DNA from 3 places in the Shewanella sp. SM32 genome. Region 3 is predicted to be linked to each of the others. Evidence: predicted binding sites of a transcription regulator. Region 3 holds the regulator's gene; each other region holds the start of a gene.
What was found. The regulator sigma-54, encoded in region 3, starts transcription at its own class of promoters, with help from an activator protein. The targets are predictions, from matches to a motif close to GTTGGCACGNNNNTNGNNT.
Positions count from the first base shown of each region.

Region 1: the regulator sigma-54 is predicted to act here: its motif matches at 3,143-3,161, upstream of norV (anaerobic nitric oxide reductase flavorubredoxin).
Region 2: the regulator sigma-54 is predicted to act here: its motif matches at 2,046-2,064, upstream of L5M10_RS22545 (flagellar assembly protein FlgT).

Region 1 is NZ_JAKKRO010000059.1:14,926-21,042, reverse strand. It holds gene gbpA (N-acetylglucosamine-binding protein GbpA) at 1-156, opposite strand, end outside; cyclic di-GMP riboswitch class I at 280-379, opposite strand; gene L5M10_RS18935 (TMEM165/GDT1 family protein) at 790-1,344, shown strand; gene norR (nitric oxide reductase transcriptional regulator NorR) at 1,395-3,002, opposite strand; gene norV (anaerobic nitric oxide reductase flavorubredoxin) at 3,229-4,758, shown strand; gene norW (NADH:flavorubredoxin reductase NorW) at 4,751-5,917, shown strand; gene katB (catalase KatB) at 6,033-6,117, opposite strand, start outside.
Region 2 is NZ_JAKKRO010000097.1:1,901-8,017, reverse strand. It holds gene flgM (flagellar biosynthesis anti-sigma factor FlgM) at 1-230, shown strand, start outside; gene L5M10_RS22560 (flagella synthesis protein FlgN) at 233-658, shown strand; gene L5M10_RS22555 (LPP20 family lipoprotein) at 786-1,235, opposite strand; gene L5M10_RS22550 (FlgO family outer membrane protein) at 1,232-1,864, opposite strand; gene L5M10_RS22545 (flagellar assembly protein FlgT) at 2,145-3,311, shown strand; tRNA gene L5M10_RS22540 (tRNA-Arg) at 3,367-3,442, shown strand; gene L5M10_RS22535 (hypothetical protein) at 3,654-4,508, shown strand; gene L5M10_RS22530 (hypothetical protein) at 4,527-5,657, shown strand; gene L5M10_RS22525 (helix-turn-helix transcriptional regulator) at 5,790-5,978, shown strand; gene L5M10_RS22520 (hypothetical protein) at 5,962-6,117, shown strand, end outside.
Region 3 is NZ_JAKKRO010000024.1:47,220-53,336, forward strand. It holds gene L5M10_RS11740 (KpsF/GutQ family sugar-phosphate isomerase) at 152-1,129, shown strand; gene kdsC (3-deoxy-manno-octulosonate-8-phosphatase KdsC) at 1,129-1,680, shown strand; gene lptC (LPS export ABC transporter periplasmic protein LptC) at 1,677-2,237, shown strand; gene lptA (lipopolysaccharide transport periplasmic protein LptA) at 2,224-2,778, shown strand; gene lptB (LPS export ABC transporter ATP-binding protein) at 2,775-3,506, shown strand; gene L5M10_RS11765 (RNA polymerase factor sigma-54) at 3,614-5,092, shown strand; gene hpf (ribosome hibernation promoting factor) at 5,121-5,408, shown strand; gene ptsN (PTS IIA-like nitrogen regulatory protein PtsN) at 5,411-5,854, shown strand; gene rapZ (RNase adapter RapZ) at 5,851-6,117, shown strand, end outside.

The DNA of each region.
Region 1 (6,117 bases), on a different contig from region 3:
ATTTTTACCTGCTTTACAGGCATATGAACGCGATTCTGGTGCCACAACATAACCGTGCGCCTGCGCAGAGATACTCACAAACGCATTCGTCGCCATTACTGCCGCGGCCAATAAACTCAATTTAGAAATAGGGGAAAAAACAGTAGAATTTGCCACTTTAATGCACTCCATTGATTGCCTATCATCCTAAACATAATGATAGGCTTAGATATAAAAGTGGTATTTGGGCAAACAACAGCATTAAACAGCAGTCGTTTATCTTTCACAGAAATCGAATTCTGCGGCAACTCCGCTATCTTAGTTCACTAAAAAATCCATTTACAACCTTAGACCGGAAGCTTTGCGTCCTAACTTTTCAATTAGTTTGCCAAATACAGTCGTTATCATTGAGTCACTACGAGTTAACAGTATGTAACCAAGTAGAAATGACTTGGCTAAATTAGCAACAAAAGACAACGTTGTCAAAAAATAATTCATTTATATTCATTAAGTTACAGAATGTGGATCGGTATTTTTCTGACACCCGTCAAACATTTATCAGCACCTACTGTTATAAACTCGTGCTTGAAACTAAATCTTACCTAGGTATAATGCCCACCTCGCTTCGGGGGAGTAGCTAACTGGATTTCGAGCCATCGTCATCTAGGGTGAACATCAACATACTTGGCAACATGCCATGGTGTTCACAGCAAATCATAGATTTGCCCAGCAAGACCTGAGCACAATGACCGCACCTAGGGGTGGACGGTTTATTGTGCTTATGTCATAACCACCCCTAAAGGATCACACTTGGAAGCCCTACTTGCCTCAACCTTTACGGTTGCTATCGCCGAAATTGGTGATAAAACTCAATTACTTGCACTAATCCTCGCCGCAAGATTTAAAAATAAAACCGCCATTATTTTAGGTATTTTGCTGTCGACATTATTTAACCATTTTGCCGCAGCTTGGATTGGTCAATGGGCCATTAACTGGGTAAGCCCAGATCTTGCACGTTATTTAGTGGCTGCGTCATTCTTTGCGATCGCTCTTTGGGTGTTAATCCCCGATAAAGTCGATGCAGAAGAGAGCCGTTTCTATAAAATGGGCCCCTTTCTCGCCACCTTTATTCTGTTTTTTATCGCCGAAATGGGGGATAAAACGCAAATCGCAACTGTGGTATTAGCCGCAAAATACGATTCATTAACTATGGTGGTTGCTGGCACAACCTTAGGCATGCTGCTTGCTAACGTACCCGTAGTGATCGCAGGCCACTTCAGCGCTGAAAAATTGCCTATGTTGTGGATACACCGTGGCTGCGCCGTATTGTTCGCACTACTGGGTGTCGCGACCCTGTTCTTCTAAGAATCGAGGCAGGGGTTTTGCTGCAGAATAAAATTTCTTCACGCAATATTTTATTCTTTTAAACCTAACCGTTTTGCAAGTCGGTGCAAATTACCTGTATCGATTTGCAATATTCTTGCACACGCAGCCCAATTTTGTTGATTCGCGGCTAAAACTTGGCGAATAAGTTGACGCTGATATCTCTCAGTCGCAGCCTTAAGCCCCAGCATAACACTGGAATGATCTTGCGATTGTCCCTCACGACAGGCCGACTCAGACCTAAATGCTAATTCACTGACTGGCGTTGCGGCATCTGATAGCCTATCTTCGTCGACTGTTTTGTGTGCTTGATTCATCAAAGAATCGAGCTGAAAATGTTTATTACTTAAGCTGATGTAAGCCGTTTTTAGCTCGGCTTTCGCCAACACCGCAGCCCTGTGTATCGCATGCTCTAGCTCACGCACATTACCCGGCCACGTGTATTGCTCTAATAACTGCTGCGCTGCGGGTGTGATATTGATATGGGTGAGTCCTAACTTCGCTTTACAACGTTCAAGAAAAAAACCTGTCAGCATAACAATATCTTGCCCACGCTCTCTTAATGGTGCTACGTGGATAGGAAATACGCTCAACCTATGGTAAAGATCGAAACGAAAGCGCCCTTCCGTTGCCTCTTGGTGCAAAATTCGATTAGTGGCGGCAATAATCCGAGTATTAACTTTTAGGCTCTTATCACTGCCCACTCGCTGTAATTCACCGTATTGTAAAACCCTCAATAACTTAGCTTGCAGCCCCAAGGGAAGCTCCCCGATTTCATCTAAAAACAAGGTCCCCTTGTCAGCGAGTTCAAACTTGCCTTGCCTATGACTGATTGCCCCCGTAAATGCCCCTTTTACATGTCCAAATAACTCGCTTTCGGCGACGGACTCCGGCAATGCAGCGCAGTTCAAATAGATAAGTGATTTATCGGCTCTGGTCGATTGATTATGTATCGCCGCGGCCACTAACTCCTTACCCACGCCAGTTTCGCCGGTAATTAATACCGATAAATCAGTGCCTGCCACGGCACTTATCTGCTGCTTTAGCGATTGGATCTGTGTGGATTGCCCTATGATCTCCTGCTGACTAGCAGGACGATTGAGCACCTCAGTGCCATTGGAAACTTCAACAACTTGGGATTCTAGCTGTTGCATCAATAACGCAGTATTAAGACTGGCTGCGGCCAGTGCGCTGATCACACGCAACTCACTATCACTAAAACCATCAAACTGATGAGGGTTAAAACCATCAATGGTGAGCGCCCCAATTAAGCGATCGTTCGCGATTAGTGGTAAACCAATGCAAGCATGTACATGTAAGTTCGCACTATGATGTGAAATTAAACCATCATACGGATCGGGAAGTTCACTGTCGGCTGGGAAACGAACCACATCGCCAGCACGGGCGATAGCCTCTAATCTCGGATGTTCACTAATTTGAAAGCGCCGCCCTAACACTTCGGCAAAGAGCCCATCTATCGCCAAGGGGACAAATTGCTGCTCCCGAAATGCCAATAATGCCGCAGCATCACAATTGACACGCCGCCTGACCACTGCCAACAAACGCTCAAATCTGTCTTGCGTCGACACGCCGACAGTTAAATCTAAGGCTAACTGAGTTAAATCAGCATGGGTACTCATAGCACATCCACAGTCAAATAAAGTCATATTGACAACAGTGTAATGTCAATTTGAACAATATCAAATTGTCATTATGACACCAGCAAGTAATTTTAAATGTTGAAATACGTTAATATAAATAAAAATCAACACCTTAGAATGTTGGCATAGTGAGTGCAATAAGAGATTTAACTAAATAAGCAAGATTTACGTAGCGCATTCATTATTAATTATCACAGGTGTATTTATGACTATTCATGTAAAAAACAATATCCACTGGGTGGGTCAACGCGATTGGGAAGTGCAAGATTTTCATGGTACTGAGTACAAAATAACTAAAGGCACAAGCTACAATAGCTACCTTATCCGTGAAGAAAAAACCGTGTTAATTGATACAGTTGATCATCGTTTTAGCCAGCAATTCTTACAAAATCTTGAAGCTGAAATTAATTTAACCGACATAGACTATATTGTGATGAACCATGCAGAGGAAGACCACTCAGGCGCCCTGACTGCATTAATGGCCAAAATTCCTAACACTCCAATTTACTGCAGTGAAAATGCGGTCGACTCCATTGTAGGACATCACCACCACCCAGAATGGAATTTCATTACCGTAAAGACAGGGGATAGTTTAGCGATAGGCAATGGTAAGCAACTGATATTTATCGAAGCACCTATGTTACATTGGCCAGATAGCATGATGACATACCTCACCGAAGATGCGGTTTTATTCAGTAACGATGCCTTTGGCCAACACTATTGCGACGAACATTTATTCAATGATGAGGTTGATCAAAATGAATTAATGGAGCAATGCCTACGATACTACTCAAACATTTTAACACCCTTTAGCAGCCTAGTGACGGCTAAAATTCACGAAGTATTAAGCTTTAATTTACCTGTAGATATGATCGCAACTTCACACGGCATTGTGTGGCGTGATAATCCAGCCCAAATTATTCACCAATATTTAGCTTGGGCCGACGCTTATCAAGAAGACCGTATCACGATTTTCTACGACTCTATGTCCAATAATACTCGCATGATGGCCGACGGTATTGCTCAAGGTATCCATGATGTTGACCCCAATGTAGCGGTAAAAGTGTATAACGTCGCACGTCATGATAAAAACGAAATCCTTGCACAGGCATTTAGGTCAAAAGGTATTTTAGTCGGCTCATCCACCATGAATAATGTGATGATGCCTAAAATTGCCGCCATGCTTGAAGAAATTACGGGCCTGCGTTTTCGCAATAAAAAGGCGGCAGCTTTTGGTAGTTATGGCTGGAATGGCGGCGCAGTCGATAGAATTCACACTCGTTTGATGGATGCTGGTTTTGAAACCTCGGTGGGATTAAAAGTCAAATGGCGTCCCGATCGTGATGCGATGCAAGAATGCCGTCAGCACGGCCAGCGAATCGCGCGAGAATGGGCATTGCGGCCCCTCGATAGCGCTAATAGTCGCTCTATCATTAATCAAGTCATGTCAAAACCTAGCCAAGCCACCACAGCCAGTCAAATAGCTGAAAATACTGCTACTAATAACGTCCCTATGACGGCACCGATTGCAACAAAAGCGTGCGAATTAAATGATACACAATCAATGATTTGCACCGTTTGCCAATGGGTTTATGACCCTAAAAAAGGAGAACCTAATCAAGATGTCATTGCTGGCACACCTTGGACTCAAGTGGCCGAAGACTTCCTCTGTCCCGAATGTGGCCTAGGTAAAAGCGTTTTCGCTGTCATAAAAAATGAGGTGACTAATGCCTAAGCCAATCGTCATTATCGGCAGTGGATTCGCGGCATATCAGCTAGTCAAAACACTGCGACGTTTAAACCGCGAACAACCGATTACAGTTATCACAGCCGACTCTGGTGACGAATACCATAAACCAGATTTAAGCCATGTGTTTAGCCTTAAAAAAATGGCGTCAGACCTAATAAAATTGACCGCGACTGAATTTGCACATGAGCAACAAATTGATGTGATAAATCACTGTGAAGTCATAAAAATAGATAAAGTTCGTCAGGTAGTCTGTTGCCATCAAGGACGCGAAATTGCGTACAAAAAATTAGTGCTTGCCACGGGTGCACAACCCTTTATTCCGCCTATAGAGGGGGATGGCGTCGATATCATCCACACAGTTAACAGCTTAATGGAGTATCAGGCCTGCGAAGCAGACATCCATGGCGCGAGGAGAGTACTGGTTATCGGTGCTGGTTTGGTCGGAGTTGAACTGGCAATGGACTTAGCAACTGCAGGTAAGCAAGTGTTTTTGGTCGATCCACAAGCGAGCTTAATGCCGAATATGCTACCCGAAATGTTAAACCACAAACTGACCGCTGTACTAACGCAGCATAACGTCACAGTGCAATTGCAAACCCGAGTCAGCCAACTGCAACACCAAGATGGCAGTATCTCTGTGTGCCTAGATAATGACCAGCGGTTTATTTGTGATGCAGTTATCTGTGCAGCCGGACTGATCCCTAACAGTCAACTTGCCCAGCATGCGGGGCTAGAGGTCAATAAAGGTATCGTCGTTAACGAATGCTTACAAACCAACGATGCCCATATTTATGCGCTAGGTGATTGCGCCCAAATCAACGGCCAAAATAGGGCCTATTTGCAACCTGCGTTACTGAGCGCCAATGCGCTGGCGAACACATTACTGAACCAACCGACAGCAGTGAATTTTCCCGCCATGCTCATTAAAGTGAAAACGCCACTGTTACCTATGCAGCTCAGCGGTATAACAGTGAATGGCGTCCATCGCTGGCAAGTCGATATTGATGCTCAAGGAAGCTGTATTAAAGCATTCGACGTGGATGAAACATTTATAGGATTTATCGTAACCGAGGATAAAATGCAGCAAGCATTTGGATTGTTAAAGCAGCTAAATAGCCCTAACGCGGCACTCATCGCGGCCTAAGAGCACATTAACGAGAATGTTAATATTGTTGTCGCTGATAATAAAAACTGAGTAGAGGCTTTCTACTCAGTTTTATCGTTTCTACTATTATTCAAACATTCGCAACAGCAATAGTTTAAAGACCTAATGCCAGTTTAATACGTTGTCCGTAATCCGCATCGGCTTGAGTAAAATGCGCCACCATACGTTGCTGCACATCT
Region 2 (6,117 bases), on a different contig from region 3:
CTACAAAATCGACAACACCACAGAGAAGCGATTCGGTGGTCATTACGGCCCAGGCACAACAACTTCAAGGAGCTCAGACTAAAATGGCTAGCCTTCCTGAAGTTGATCAAAAGAAAGTAGCAGAAATCAAACAAGCTATTGCCGAAGGTCGCTATAAAATTGACCCTGAAAAGTTGGCTGCCAATATTGCAAGTTTTGAAGCCGAACTTAATGACTTAAATAAAGAGTAACTATGACTGAAATAGCTAAACTGGTAGATCTACAACACGCCCATTTGGCTGTTCTTAAGCAAATCATACTCAAGGAAAAAGGCGCTTTGGTTGACCAAAACGCCGATTTACTGCTTTCCCTTGCTAATGAAAAATCGCAATGTCTGAAAGAATTAAAGACTAATGATGATATTCTGGCAAATCACAGTGATAAATCGCTACTCACTCAGCAAGTCGAACTCGTGCATAAAATGGCAGAGATCAAAGACGCATTGACTGAATGCAAAGAATTAAACGAACAAAATGCCAGTTTAATTGAGATGAATTTAGCGAGTTTAAATCGCTTTGCTCAAGCTTTACAAGCCAGCAGAAACGCCTCCAGCCTCACCTATAACGATAAAGGCAAGACCTCGACTATCTCAAGTTTAGGCAATGATTTAAAGGCCTAACAAGCGCATCACTCCCACTTAGCATTACCTTTTCTAAGCTCTGATTAGATATTAATGTCTTGTACAAAAAGAAAAGCCGCGTAAATACGCGGCCCAATACATGCTGTTGAACATACATTCAATAACGCTAGAAATACGTCACTTCCTTCACTCGTTGTGGACGGCTCTGTTGTTGATAAAGCGCCCAAACCTGTGAAAAATCAAGTTCTAACTCAGTGACATAATGCTCGCCTGCTGGATAACTCTTAACGACTCGTGCACCGCGGATCACACCAGAAACTGACGCTTTGACATTATCGTCCGTCAACATCCAATCACTGACACTGCTGTTTGCCGTTATTTTCTGCCCATAAACTTGTTCCGCTAATTCACGATAAGCCACAATTTTTGATGCCTGCATAGCCATCAACACTCTTTGTGATTGCTCTTTAGCCGGTTGAGTCGCTAACGGCGCATATCCTATAGCCGTTAACTTAGGAAAACTCGGCGGCGGCACATCTTCCCATTGCACATATCTATCTTTAGCAGCGCAGCCAGTTAGCATTAGCGCCACAATAACTAAAAGGTAGCGTTTCATTTTCCATCTCCTAAAACACGCACTTCATTCATACCTGGACTCGCCTGACGATATAAGATGCCATTTTGTGATACAATTTGCTCCGAAGGCTGCATGTAGTTTGCCAACTCTTTTTGAGTCACAAAAGTTTGAGATGCCGATACCACGCGATTGTTACTAATGTTCACAATCCGAGTATTGATCGCCATACCATTGGTTACTACGCTCATAGTCGAAACGACAAGATGCTCAACAGGAAGATCTTTCGACAATTTTTGCCAATCTCGCGTCAAAATAAAATCCCCGTCAGATGTGACTCTCAAGCCATCAGCTAAGTTTAAATCCACCACATTAAACTGAAAGCTATGGAGCGATGTCATTAATCCTTGCTGTAACTGTTGCGCTAACGCATTAGTGCCATTCAAATCACCCACTAATACAGGTGTTGCAACTACGATAGGTTGATCAGAACGCAGAGCATCATTTTGCTTAACGAGCTCAGTCACTATTCGCTGTGCTAAATGGTTAATCACTGCCGTTGGCGGCAACCCATTGCCATCCACTAAACTCGGTTTGGGCGGTGTAACCGGTTTAGCTACACATCCACCTAACATTATCAATGTTAAGGGAATAATCACACGCTTTAGCATTGGATTTACCTCATCTATGGGTGCATTGGCAGTCAAGTGACTCACTTTCTAAGCTTCAAATTTTTAATGAGTAACAAAAACCAGCAATCTTTGGACCAATATTAACCTCAGTCCGACAATATTCTTCTATTACGCAGTATATCGACTGTAACAATGGAAACTTTATCAAAAGTTCTCATACTCAGGCACGAAATTTGCTTTATTGACATATTAGATTAAGAGTCAGAAAACTGGCTCGATTGGTAATATCGCCATTAGCTTAGCGATAAGGATTGAATTGATGCACATACCAGGTTCAGCTTCGCTCATCATTTTGAGCCTTTTACTACTTTCTTTGCCCACCAGAGCCGAATGGATAGAAGCCAGCGGAGAAGCAACTATTATCAATGGTAATACAGCTCAAGCAAGGGAAGAAGCAATTAATCAAGCTGTTAGCTATGCGACTTTAAGCACAGGTATTCAAATATCCAGCGAGCAACAAACCTCTAATGGTAACCTCACACAAAATAACTTTGCGATAAATCGCAACGCCCAAGCCATAAACATCCAACTCGTAAGCGAGCAAATTCAGGGAAATAAAATATATGTATCCCTACGCCTCGATCTAAATGATGATCCAACACAACAGTGTCCTAATGGCCAATTAAAGGCCGCTATTTTAATACCTCAAACACAAATAAAAGATCGTTCTCAGCTTAGATATGGACAACTTTCAGGCTTTGAAGAGGTCATTTCAGAGGCGTTAGGGAACACTATAGAAGATTACTCTTCAACTGGCTTTAGTCACATCCATGCTAACGAGCGACTCGATATTGAACAAGACCTAGTGGATATTCGCGGTTATCGACTCCCAAGCTGGCTCAGTGAAATTACCGACAGCCAATATATTCTTCAACCGCAGATCATTGATATATCGATAGAGCCTGTACAACCCACCTTCTTAGGATTTTGGGATGAAGCTCCGCTAAGGCAATTTCAATTCAAACTCAGCCTCTATCATGGGATCAGTGGCGAAGAGGTCTGGAGCAAAAGCTACAGCACATCGGCCCCATGGGAATTTGAAGAACAGGCTATCATTGCTCCCAACAGTAATAGATTCTGGCGTTCCTCCTATGGAAAAAGTATTACTCAATTAATATTGCAAGCTACCCGAGATTTAGACAGCACACTTAATTGCAGGCCATTACTTGGCCAAGTCGTTAGCCGACAAGCAGACAGGATTATATTAAATCTAGGCCGTAAACATGGCATTCGTGTCGGTGATAAATTCCAAGTAGTATTACAACAAAACTTACCCGATAGACTCAATGAAATGCGCGCCGTCGCGACCAAAAGTCGTGCAACGGTAAAAATTGAGCAAGTAAGCGAAGAAAGCGCCACCGCAGTACTTGTAGACCAAAATGCCGCCTACAATGTACAGATAAACGACATAGCGCTTAAGATTTAAGCAACTAAATCATAAGCCTTTTAATCAAAGATAAAACCAGTATAATCACTGTCGTCTCTTCATAGCTCAACAGGATAGAGCAGCCGCCTCCTAAGCGGCCGATCGGGGTTCGAGTCCCTGTGGAGAGACCATAAGTCACTTTTTATATATTAAATTCAACAATTTACGAAAAACAAAAAATTCTGTGCCGCCTATGTGCCGCCATAGAGATGACGTTTTTTAGAATTTTTTTTCGTAACATTTTCAAAAATCCCCGTTTTGCCCTGTTCATCTCAGTTATGGACAATTAGCACTATTTCTAATACTTTTCCCTATGAGTTAACGAACAGGGAAAACAGGTTTATGACGGAAAATTCATCGCAAGAAAAGTTCACTCAAACACTCGAAGGGATCATCGAGCAATATTCAATTTCCGAACCACCCGAATTTTTGAAAGTCCTTACCGCCCTCCCTGACTCTCCAGATAAAGACAAAATGTTCGAAGATATGGATGAAGTATTTCGTGCCATAACTTCCCCCTCTGAACTATCCAGCAAACTCCCCAAAGGCACAACTGAAGATACTGTCGCAAAAGAGCTGGCAAAAATTCCAGACAGTCAGAAAATCCTTAGTGAAGAACAACAGAAAATGGTGGAGCTATTTATTGAAATGCTATCTTCATCATCGAGCAATGAATCTCAGATCGATATGAACAATGTACGAAGGTTCGCAAATGCCAATTTTCCGCTTTCATCGGACACTAATGATGAAGATGAAGCTATATTACTAAACTTACTCAACAGCCAACCAGAGGCCATAGCTGAGTTTATGCAAGCGATGATGGCGTGCCACATGGCTGGAATGACCAAAGCAGCCAATCTACTAAGTCGCCTTTTTGCACAGCACGTATTGGACATTGAAAACGAAAGCTATCTGACACTTCAAGCTGACATAACCAAGCATAAAGAACTATTCGACAAAGCTTCTAAATCTGGAAGTTCAGGAAGAAATAAGCGTCATGGCACTAGAGATAAAGTCGTGGCCTACGCCATCCAACTTTATAATCAACGAAATTACGATAATCCTCACCAAGCAGCACAAATGATTACAGAACAAGTCCTTGATTTCGCCAAAAGCATTGGTTACTCATTTTCTTCACCATATCAAGCAACTAGAACAATTAATAGTTGGCTGAGTTCGCAACAAACTAATAGATAATTTAAACGGACTTTCTCAATGCTTAATCATAAAACCGCTCTAGTTATTGCACTATTCTCTACAGGACAGTATCCAATTTTTAGCGCATTCGCTGATCTGTTGATTGAATTGTTTACCGAGGATGAAAGCAACATTTGTGAATCCGATATGGAGATGCTCTCAATTGCATTGGGTGATGGCGCTCATAAGTTGTATATAGAAGCACGCTCAAAAACTAGGCCATCAGATAAAATTGATTCTATTTTCAATAATTTCATTAAGCTGAAAATTGAAATTTTGACCTCAATCTTTACTAGAGGAAGTGAGCTACCAACAAGGTCAAATCAAGCTGTTGCAAAACTACTATTGGGGCAGTATCAAAATGTTCTCGACAATATTGAAATTAGAAGACAACAAGCAGTCCAAGAAAAACAAACTAAAGAGTTAGCCGAGAAAAAAGCTCAAGCAGATGAACTCCTGAAAAAACAGCTAGCAGCGGAACAAGCATATCAAGCAAGTCACATTGATTTTGATGATTTCGAAATTCACGGCGTAAAGAAAAACTCGCGAGTCGACAAGCTTCTGAACCAACTTCGCAAAAAGCCAATCACCCAAGAAGAAATGGCATGGCTTTCTGACGTAGGCTTTTACAATGAACTTATTGAGCAAAAAAATCATATTCAATTAGCACATCAGCATTATCAAAACTGGAAACAGAAAAACATGCCTTGGGAGCTGGTCAATGCAAGTGCAGCCTACAGAAAAGGTGGCGAACTAAAGAAAATCCGAAAGACACTAAATGAACAGTATCCATTTGCCCATTCAGGGAAAGACAAAAAGCTGAAGTCAGCTCTATTGACGACCTTTGGCGGGGTCTGTAGAGATCAAGAAGACTTCACCAGAGGAATAGAACTTGGGCATGAAGCACATAAAGTGACACCTTTAAATTTCAGGCCATGCACCTTGCTTGGAGCGATTTATCTATCAACTGGTGAGTTTGACCTAGGTCATGAATGGTACGGTAAAGCAAAAGATAGAGGGTTCACTCAAAATGCTTATGACAATGATATCAAATCCGTTTATTTCAGAGCCAGTGATGAAATAAAAAGCCGCCTTAAGCAAAACCTTATTGCAACTGGTCACAAATATGACTGGCTTAGTAAGCCTTAAGTATTACCGCGACAGGGTGTGACGGTACTGTCACACCCTGTCACGGTACTTTCACACCCTGTGACGTGAATACACCCTAACCCCTCACGATTATCTTAACTCCTGACAAATCTACTTTAATCAGGAGTTACCATGAACGATCTATTACTCAGCCCGACCGAGGTCGCCGAATTTCTCGGCGTCACCATCGGCACCCTATCCGTTTGGCGTTGCACTGGCCGCTATCCTTTACGCTTCGTTAAAATTGGCCGCAGCGTTAAGTACCGCCAAAGTGATGTTGAATCCTTCATTAACGGGAGGGTTTATGATCACACTCTATAAATTTGCCCTAGCTATTTGCATCATCATTCAATTAGCGGTGATCGACCATAACCTTCAAGTAAATTTGAAGTCCATTAGGTTACATAACGAGTCTAAGTACCCGTTAACGGGTACACAGGCCAAAACCGAGGAACCGAAC
Region 3 (6,117 bases):
ATTAACCACAGCAAGACATAAGCTAAATTGTCTGAAAACAAACTAATACTTGGCAGAAAGCCTATTACATATCATCTTTATCGCGTACCAAATTGTGCTATTCCAATCCCATCAATGGGGCGACAAAGACAATGCAAAAAGAGAGATAGACATGGTAGACAAATCACAACTGCGCCAATGGGGTTGTAAAGTTATCGACATTGAAAAGTCAGCCCTAGACAATCTTTATCAATATGTTGATTCGGCTGAATTTGCAGAGGCTTGCGAGTTGATCCTCAACTGCACAGGCAAAGTGATTGTCATGGGAATGGGCAAATCGGGCCATATCGGCAATAAGATTTCTGCCACCCTCGCCAGCACAGGAACGCCCGCATTTTTTGTGCATCCGGGGGAAGCCAGCCACGGCGATCTGGGTGTATTGGCCGATAACGATGTGATTTTAGCGATTTCAAATTCTGGTGAGTCGAGTGAAATCCTCACCTTAATGCCAGTCATCCAACGTATGGGCGTGCCTGTTATTGCGGTAACGGGTAAACCCGAATCGAATATGGCGCGATTATCTAAAGTGCATTTATGTATTGAAGTCCCAGAAGAGGCTTGCCCACTTGGACTTGCCCCAACGTCGAGCACTACCGCGACCTTAGTGATGGGCGATGCCATCGCCATTGCGCTACTACAAGCGAAAGGCTTTACCCGTGATGATTTTGCAATGTCCCATCCTGGCGGTGCTTTAGGACGCAAGTTATTGTTAAAAGTCTGCGATGTCATGCACAGCGGTGATGACTTACCGCTCGTTAACCACGATATTTGCATCACAGAAGCCCTGTACGAAATCTCCAAGAAAGGCTTAGGCATGACGGCGATTATCGATGATCAGCGCAAGCTGGTTGGTATCTTCACCGACGGTGATTTACGCCGCGTTATTGATGCCGAAGTGAATTTACGCACGACGCCCATTGCCGATGTGATGACCCGTAACTGCGTCACGATCACAGATAATGTGTTGGCCGCCCAAGCACTGCAAGTGATGGACTCAAAAAATATCAACGGATTAATTGTTATCGATAAAGATCGCCATCCTATTGGCGCTCTTAACATGCTCGATATGGTAAAAGCAGGAGTCATTTAATGCCACAGCAAGGATTTTACGGCCCAATCAGTGATGATGTGTGGCAACGGGCGCAAAAGATTAAACTGTTAATCTGTGATGTCGATGGGGTGTTTTCCGACGGCCGTATTTACTTGAGCAATAGCGGCGAAGAGCTCAAAGCCTTCCATACCCGTGACGGTTATGGCGTGCGCTCACTACTCACCAGCGGTTTCAACCTCGCCGTGATCACAGGACGTCAATCCAAAATCGTTGAAAACCGTATGACAGCCCTTGGTGTTACCCATATTTACCAAGGCGTAGACAATAAGTTCGAGCCCTATGAAGCATTGCTCGCACTTTATGGTGTCACCCCAGAAGAAGTGGCTTATATCGGTGATGATATTGTCGATCTCCCCGTGATGAATGTCGTCGGTTTAGCGGTCAGTGTTGCTGACGGCCACCCCTATGTACGCCAACACGCCCATTTTGTGACTACGCTCAATGGTGGCCACGGTGCACTGCGTGAACTCACAGATCTGTTACTCCTAAGTCAAAATAAATTCACTTCGGCCCATGGAATGAGTATATGAGTCGTGTGACACTCGCGATTATCGCTTTTTTTGGAACCGCACTAGCGCTTTACTGGCAGGTCCAGAACAAACACAGCGGTGATTCCGATAACAGAGTAAAAGATCAAAATACCCCAGATTTCATCGTTGAAGATCTGCGCAGTGTTGAGTTCAATGAGCAAGGACTAGTGAATAGCCGTGTGACGGCGAAACACATGGAACATTATGATTCAACGAATCAAACTTTCTTTACTCAACCTGTTTATCTTGTTTATCCAGACCAAGGTAAAGCACAATGGCAACTCAGGGCAGATCAGGGCAAGCTAAACAAGGAAACTGGCAAGGTTGTATTAGAAAATAATGTTATTATCGATGCCATTAGCCCAGAAGAACCGATTCAGACCTTGTCCACCAGTTATCTGGAACTCGATCTCAACACTATGATAATGACCTCTGACCGTACCATTTACGTCACAGGGAAAGATTTTAATATTCAAGGCCAAGGCCTTTATGCCGACCTCAACGCGCAAGAAGTGCAATTGACCAGTCAGGTAGTAGGAACATATGAAGCAAAATAACGTATTACTTGCCAGCCTAATGCTAATTATGAGCATGAGTGCTTTCGCGAAAGTGGGCGACTTAAAGCAAGAAGTCAAAATTAAAGCTGTGAGCCAAACTGCGGATATCAAAAACAACCAGATCATCTTCTTTGGTCCGGTGGAAGTTACCCAAGGCTCAATAAAAATCCAAGCAAATGAACTGCGTGCATTTTCCGCTGAAGGTGAAAATAGCAAAACTTTAGTCGCCACAGGCAACCCTGCTACGTATAGCCAGATATTAGACGATGGCCGTCCTGCATCGGCGAGCGCGAAAGAAATTCGTTACGATATGGCAAGCCGCACCTTAACTCTGAAAGGTATGGCGTCATTAGATCAAGCGGGTAGCCAAGTTACAGGCAATTTAATCCGCTATAACATGATTCAACAGAAATTGATGGCCGAGAGTACTGGCAGTGGTGACGATCGCGTGATCACTATTATTCAGCCAGAAAACTATCAAGATGATGCTAAATCAGATGCTCCAGCGGATAAACCTGTAAAAAAGCAGGACTCTAAATGACCCAAATCACCTTAAGAGCACAAAATCTGGCAAAAAGTTACAAGAGTCGCCAAGTGGTTAAAGACGTCAGTCTGACGGTAAAAACCGGTCAAGTCGTTGGCCTACTCGGTCCAAACGGTGCCGGTAAAACCACGACCTTTTACATGGTTGTCGGGCTAGTGAAGAGCGATAAGGGGCATATCTTTATCGACGATGATGATTTAACCGCAGATCCTATGCATCTGCGTGCCCGCAAAGGCATAGGTTACTTACCGCAGGAAGCCAGTATCTTTCGTAAGCTAACTGTTCATGACAACATCATGGCCGTACTGCAAACTCGTAAAGAACTTAAAAACGAAGAACGAGAAGAAGAACTAGAACATCTGCTCGAAGAGTTTCATATCACCCACATCCGTGACAGCCAAGGCATGTCATTGTCGGGTGGCGAACGTCGTCGCGTCGAAATTGCGCGGGCTTTAGCCGCTAATCCTAAGTTCATTTTGCTCGATGAACCGTTTGCCGGCGTCGATCCTATTTCGGTTATCGACATCAAGAAGATTATCGAACAACTCAAAAGTCGCGGCCTTGGCGTACTGATCACAGACCATAATGTCCGCGAGACATTAGATGTATGTGAACATGCTTATATTGTGAGTCACGGAAACCTGATTGCCGAAGGAACTCCAGCAGAGATCTTAGACAATCAGCAAGTTAGGGCTGTGTACTTAGGTGAACAATTCAGGCTATAGTTAATCGAGCGAAGCCAATGGAGGCAATTTATACCGCCATTGGGCTTCACTCAAAATGATAATAAGCGACCTCATCCAACAATAATAACGTAGGGATCAGCGGTAACATGAAAGCGTCACTCCAGCTCAAACTGGGTCAACAGTTAACCATGACGCCACAACTACAACAGGCTATACGTCTGTTGCAACTGTCGTCATTAGAACTGCAGCAAGAGATCCAGCAAGCATTAGATTCTAATCCCCTTCTCGAGCTGGAAGAGGATCAATTCGACGCCACTAAAACCCCTGTAAACCAAACGCTATCCGATACGGATTTCAGTGAATCTAGCACTCTGCCACCAGAAAAAGACAGCTCCACCATAGATACGGCAGAGTCGCTAACCAAAGAATCCATGCCCGATGAGCTCCCCATGGACACCACATGGGATGAAGTGTTTACCGCCTCCCCAAACTCAGGCCCCGGCGGCAGTCGTGAAGACGATATGCCCTTCCAAGGCGAGACCAGTGAAGGTTTGTACGAACACTTAGAATGGCAAAAAAACCTCACGCCGTTTTCTGAAACCGATTTAGCCATTGCCACCGCCATTATTGATGCCATCGACGATCAGGGCTATCTCACCCAAAGCACTGAAGAAATTCTCGAAGCCATGGGCAATCCTGAAGTTGAGCTTGACGAAGTCGAAGCCGTACTCAAGCGTATTCAGCATTTTGATCCCATAGGCGTTGCCGCCCGCGATTTAAGTGAATGCCTGCTGATCCAACTGTCGCATTTCGCCGCTGATACTCCCAACCTAGAAAACGCCCGTATGCTGATCAAAGATCATTTAGATCTGATCGCCGCCCGTGATTTTAGGTTATTGATGCGTAAGACTAAATTAAAAGAAGATGAATTAAGGGATGGTATAGCACTTATCCAAACCCTCAATCCTCGCCCAGGTTTGTTGATCACGCCCAATAATGACGAATACGTTATCCCAGATGTGTCTGTGTCGAAGAAAAATGGCCGCTGGGTCGTTGAGCTTAATCCTGACTGCATGCCAAAAATCAATGTAAATCAACATTATGCTTCTATGGCACGCAGTACCAAAAACCAAGCCGATAGCCAATTTATTCGCGGCCATCTGCAAGAGGCTAAATGGTTTATTAAGAGCTTAGAAAGCCGTAACGATACTTTGCTTAAAGTTGCTAATTGCATAGTGCAATATCAGCAAGGTTTCTTTGAGTATGGTGAAGAAGCCATGAAGCCTATGGTGCTTAACGATATTGCCGAAGCGGTAGAAATGCATGAGTCCACCATCTCACGGGTCACAACTCAAAAATACATGCATACCCCTAAGGGACTTTTTGAACTAAAATACTTCTTCTCTAGCCACGTCGGTACTGACGATGGTGGTGAGTGCTCATCCACAGCAATCAGAGCCTTTATAAAGAAACTGGTGGCAGCGGAAAACCAGAAAAAACCATTAAGCGATAGTAAGATGGCACAACTTCTGGCAGAACAAGGGATCAACGTAGCCCGCAGAACCATTGCGAAGTACCGAGAGGCTATGCTTATTCCACCTTCTAATCAGCGTAAAAGTTTATAACCTACAGTGGATATCGGAGGACGTTTCTATGCAAATAAACCTAAGTGGACACCATGTCGAAATTACCGAATCGTTACGTGCATATGTAGAAGAAAAGTTTTCAAAACTTGAACGCCATTTCGAACAGATCAATAATGTGCACGTTGTGCTCAATGTTGAGAAAATGCAACAGATTGCCGAAGCGAGAATAAACCTCATAGGTGGTGAAGTTTTTGCTACTTCAGAGCATGCTGACATGTATGCCGCTATAGACGCCCTGATTGACAAGCTTGACCGTCAGGTTATTAAACACAAAGAGAAGTTAACAAAACACTAATAATGGAACTTTGTACCATACTGCGGCCGGAGTGCACTACCTGCGCCACTCCGGGCAGCAAGAAAAAGGTACTGGAACTCATCAGCGACTTAGTCGCTGCCCAGTACCCGACCCTCTCATCTCAAGAGATATTCGAAAGCCTAGTGGCGCGCGAAAAGATGGGGAGCACAGGTATAGGTAACGGCATCGCCATTCCACATGGTCGACTAGCCGATATAGATCAGCCCATTGCCATACTAATTAAGTGTGAAGAGCCGATAGCATTTGATGCTATCGATAAGCAACCTGTTGATATTTTATTTGCACTACTGGTGCCTGCAGACCAATGTCAGCAGCACTTAAGTACCTTGTCTTGCATGGCCGAAAAGCTGAGCGACAAGCAAATATTAAAGCAATTACGCAAGACGCATGATGAAACGGAACTCTATCAGGTAATCACTGGATGAAACTGGTCATAGTGTCGGGCCGCTCAGGCTCAGGCAAATCTGTCGCCCTTAGGGTACTCGAAGATCTCGGCTATTATTGTGTCGATAACCTTCCCTTGCCATTGATTGGCAGTTTGCTTGAGCAACTCAAAGGCAGAAACGATCTCGTCGCCATCAGTGTCGACGTGCGTAACATGCCTGAGCAGGATAAGGTCTTAGTAAAACAACTCGCTAGCCTACCTCCAGATACTGAGTTAACGAGCTTCTTCCTTAACTCCAGCGAT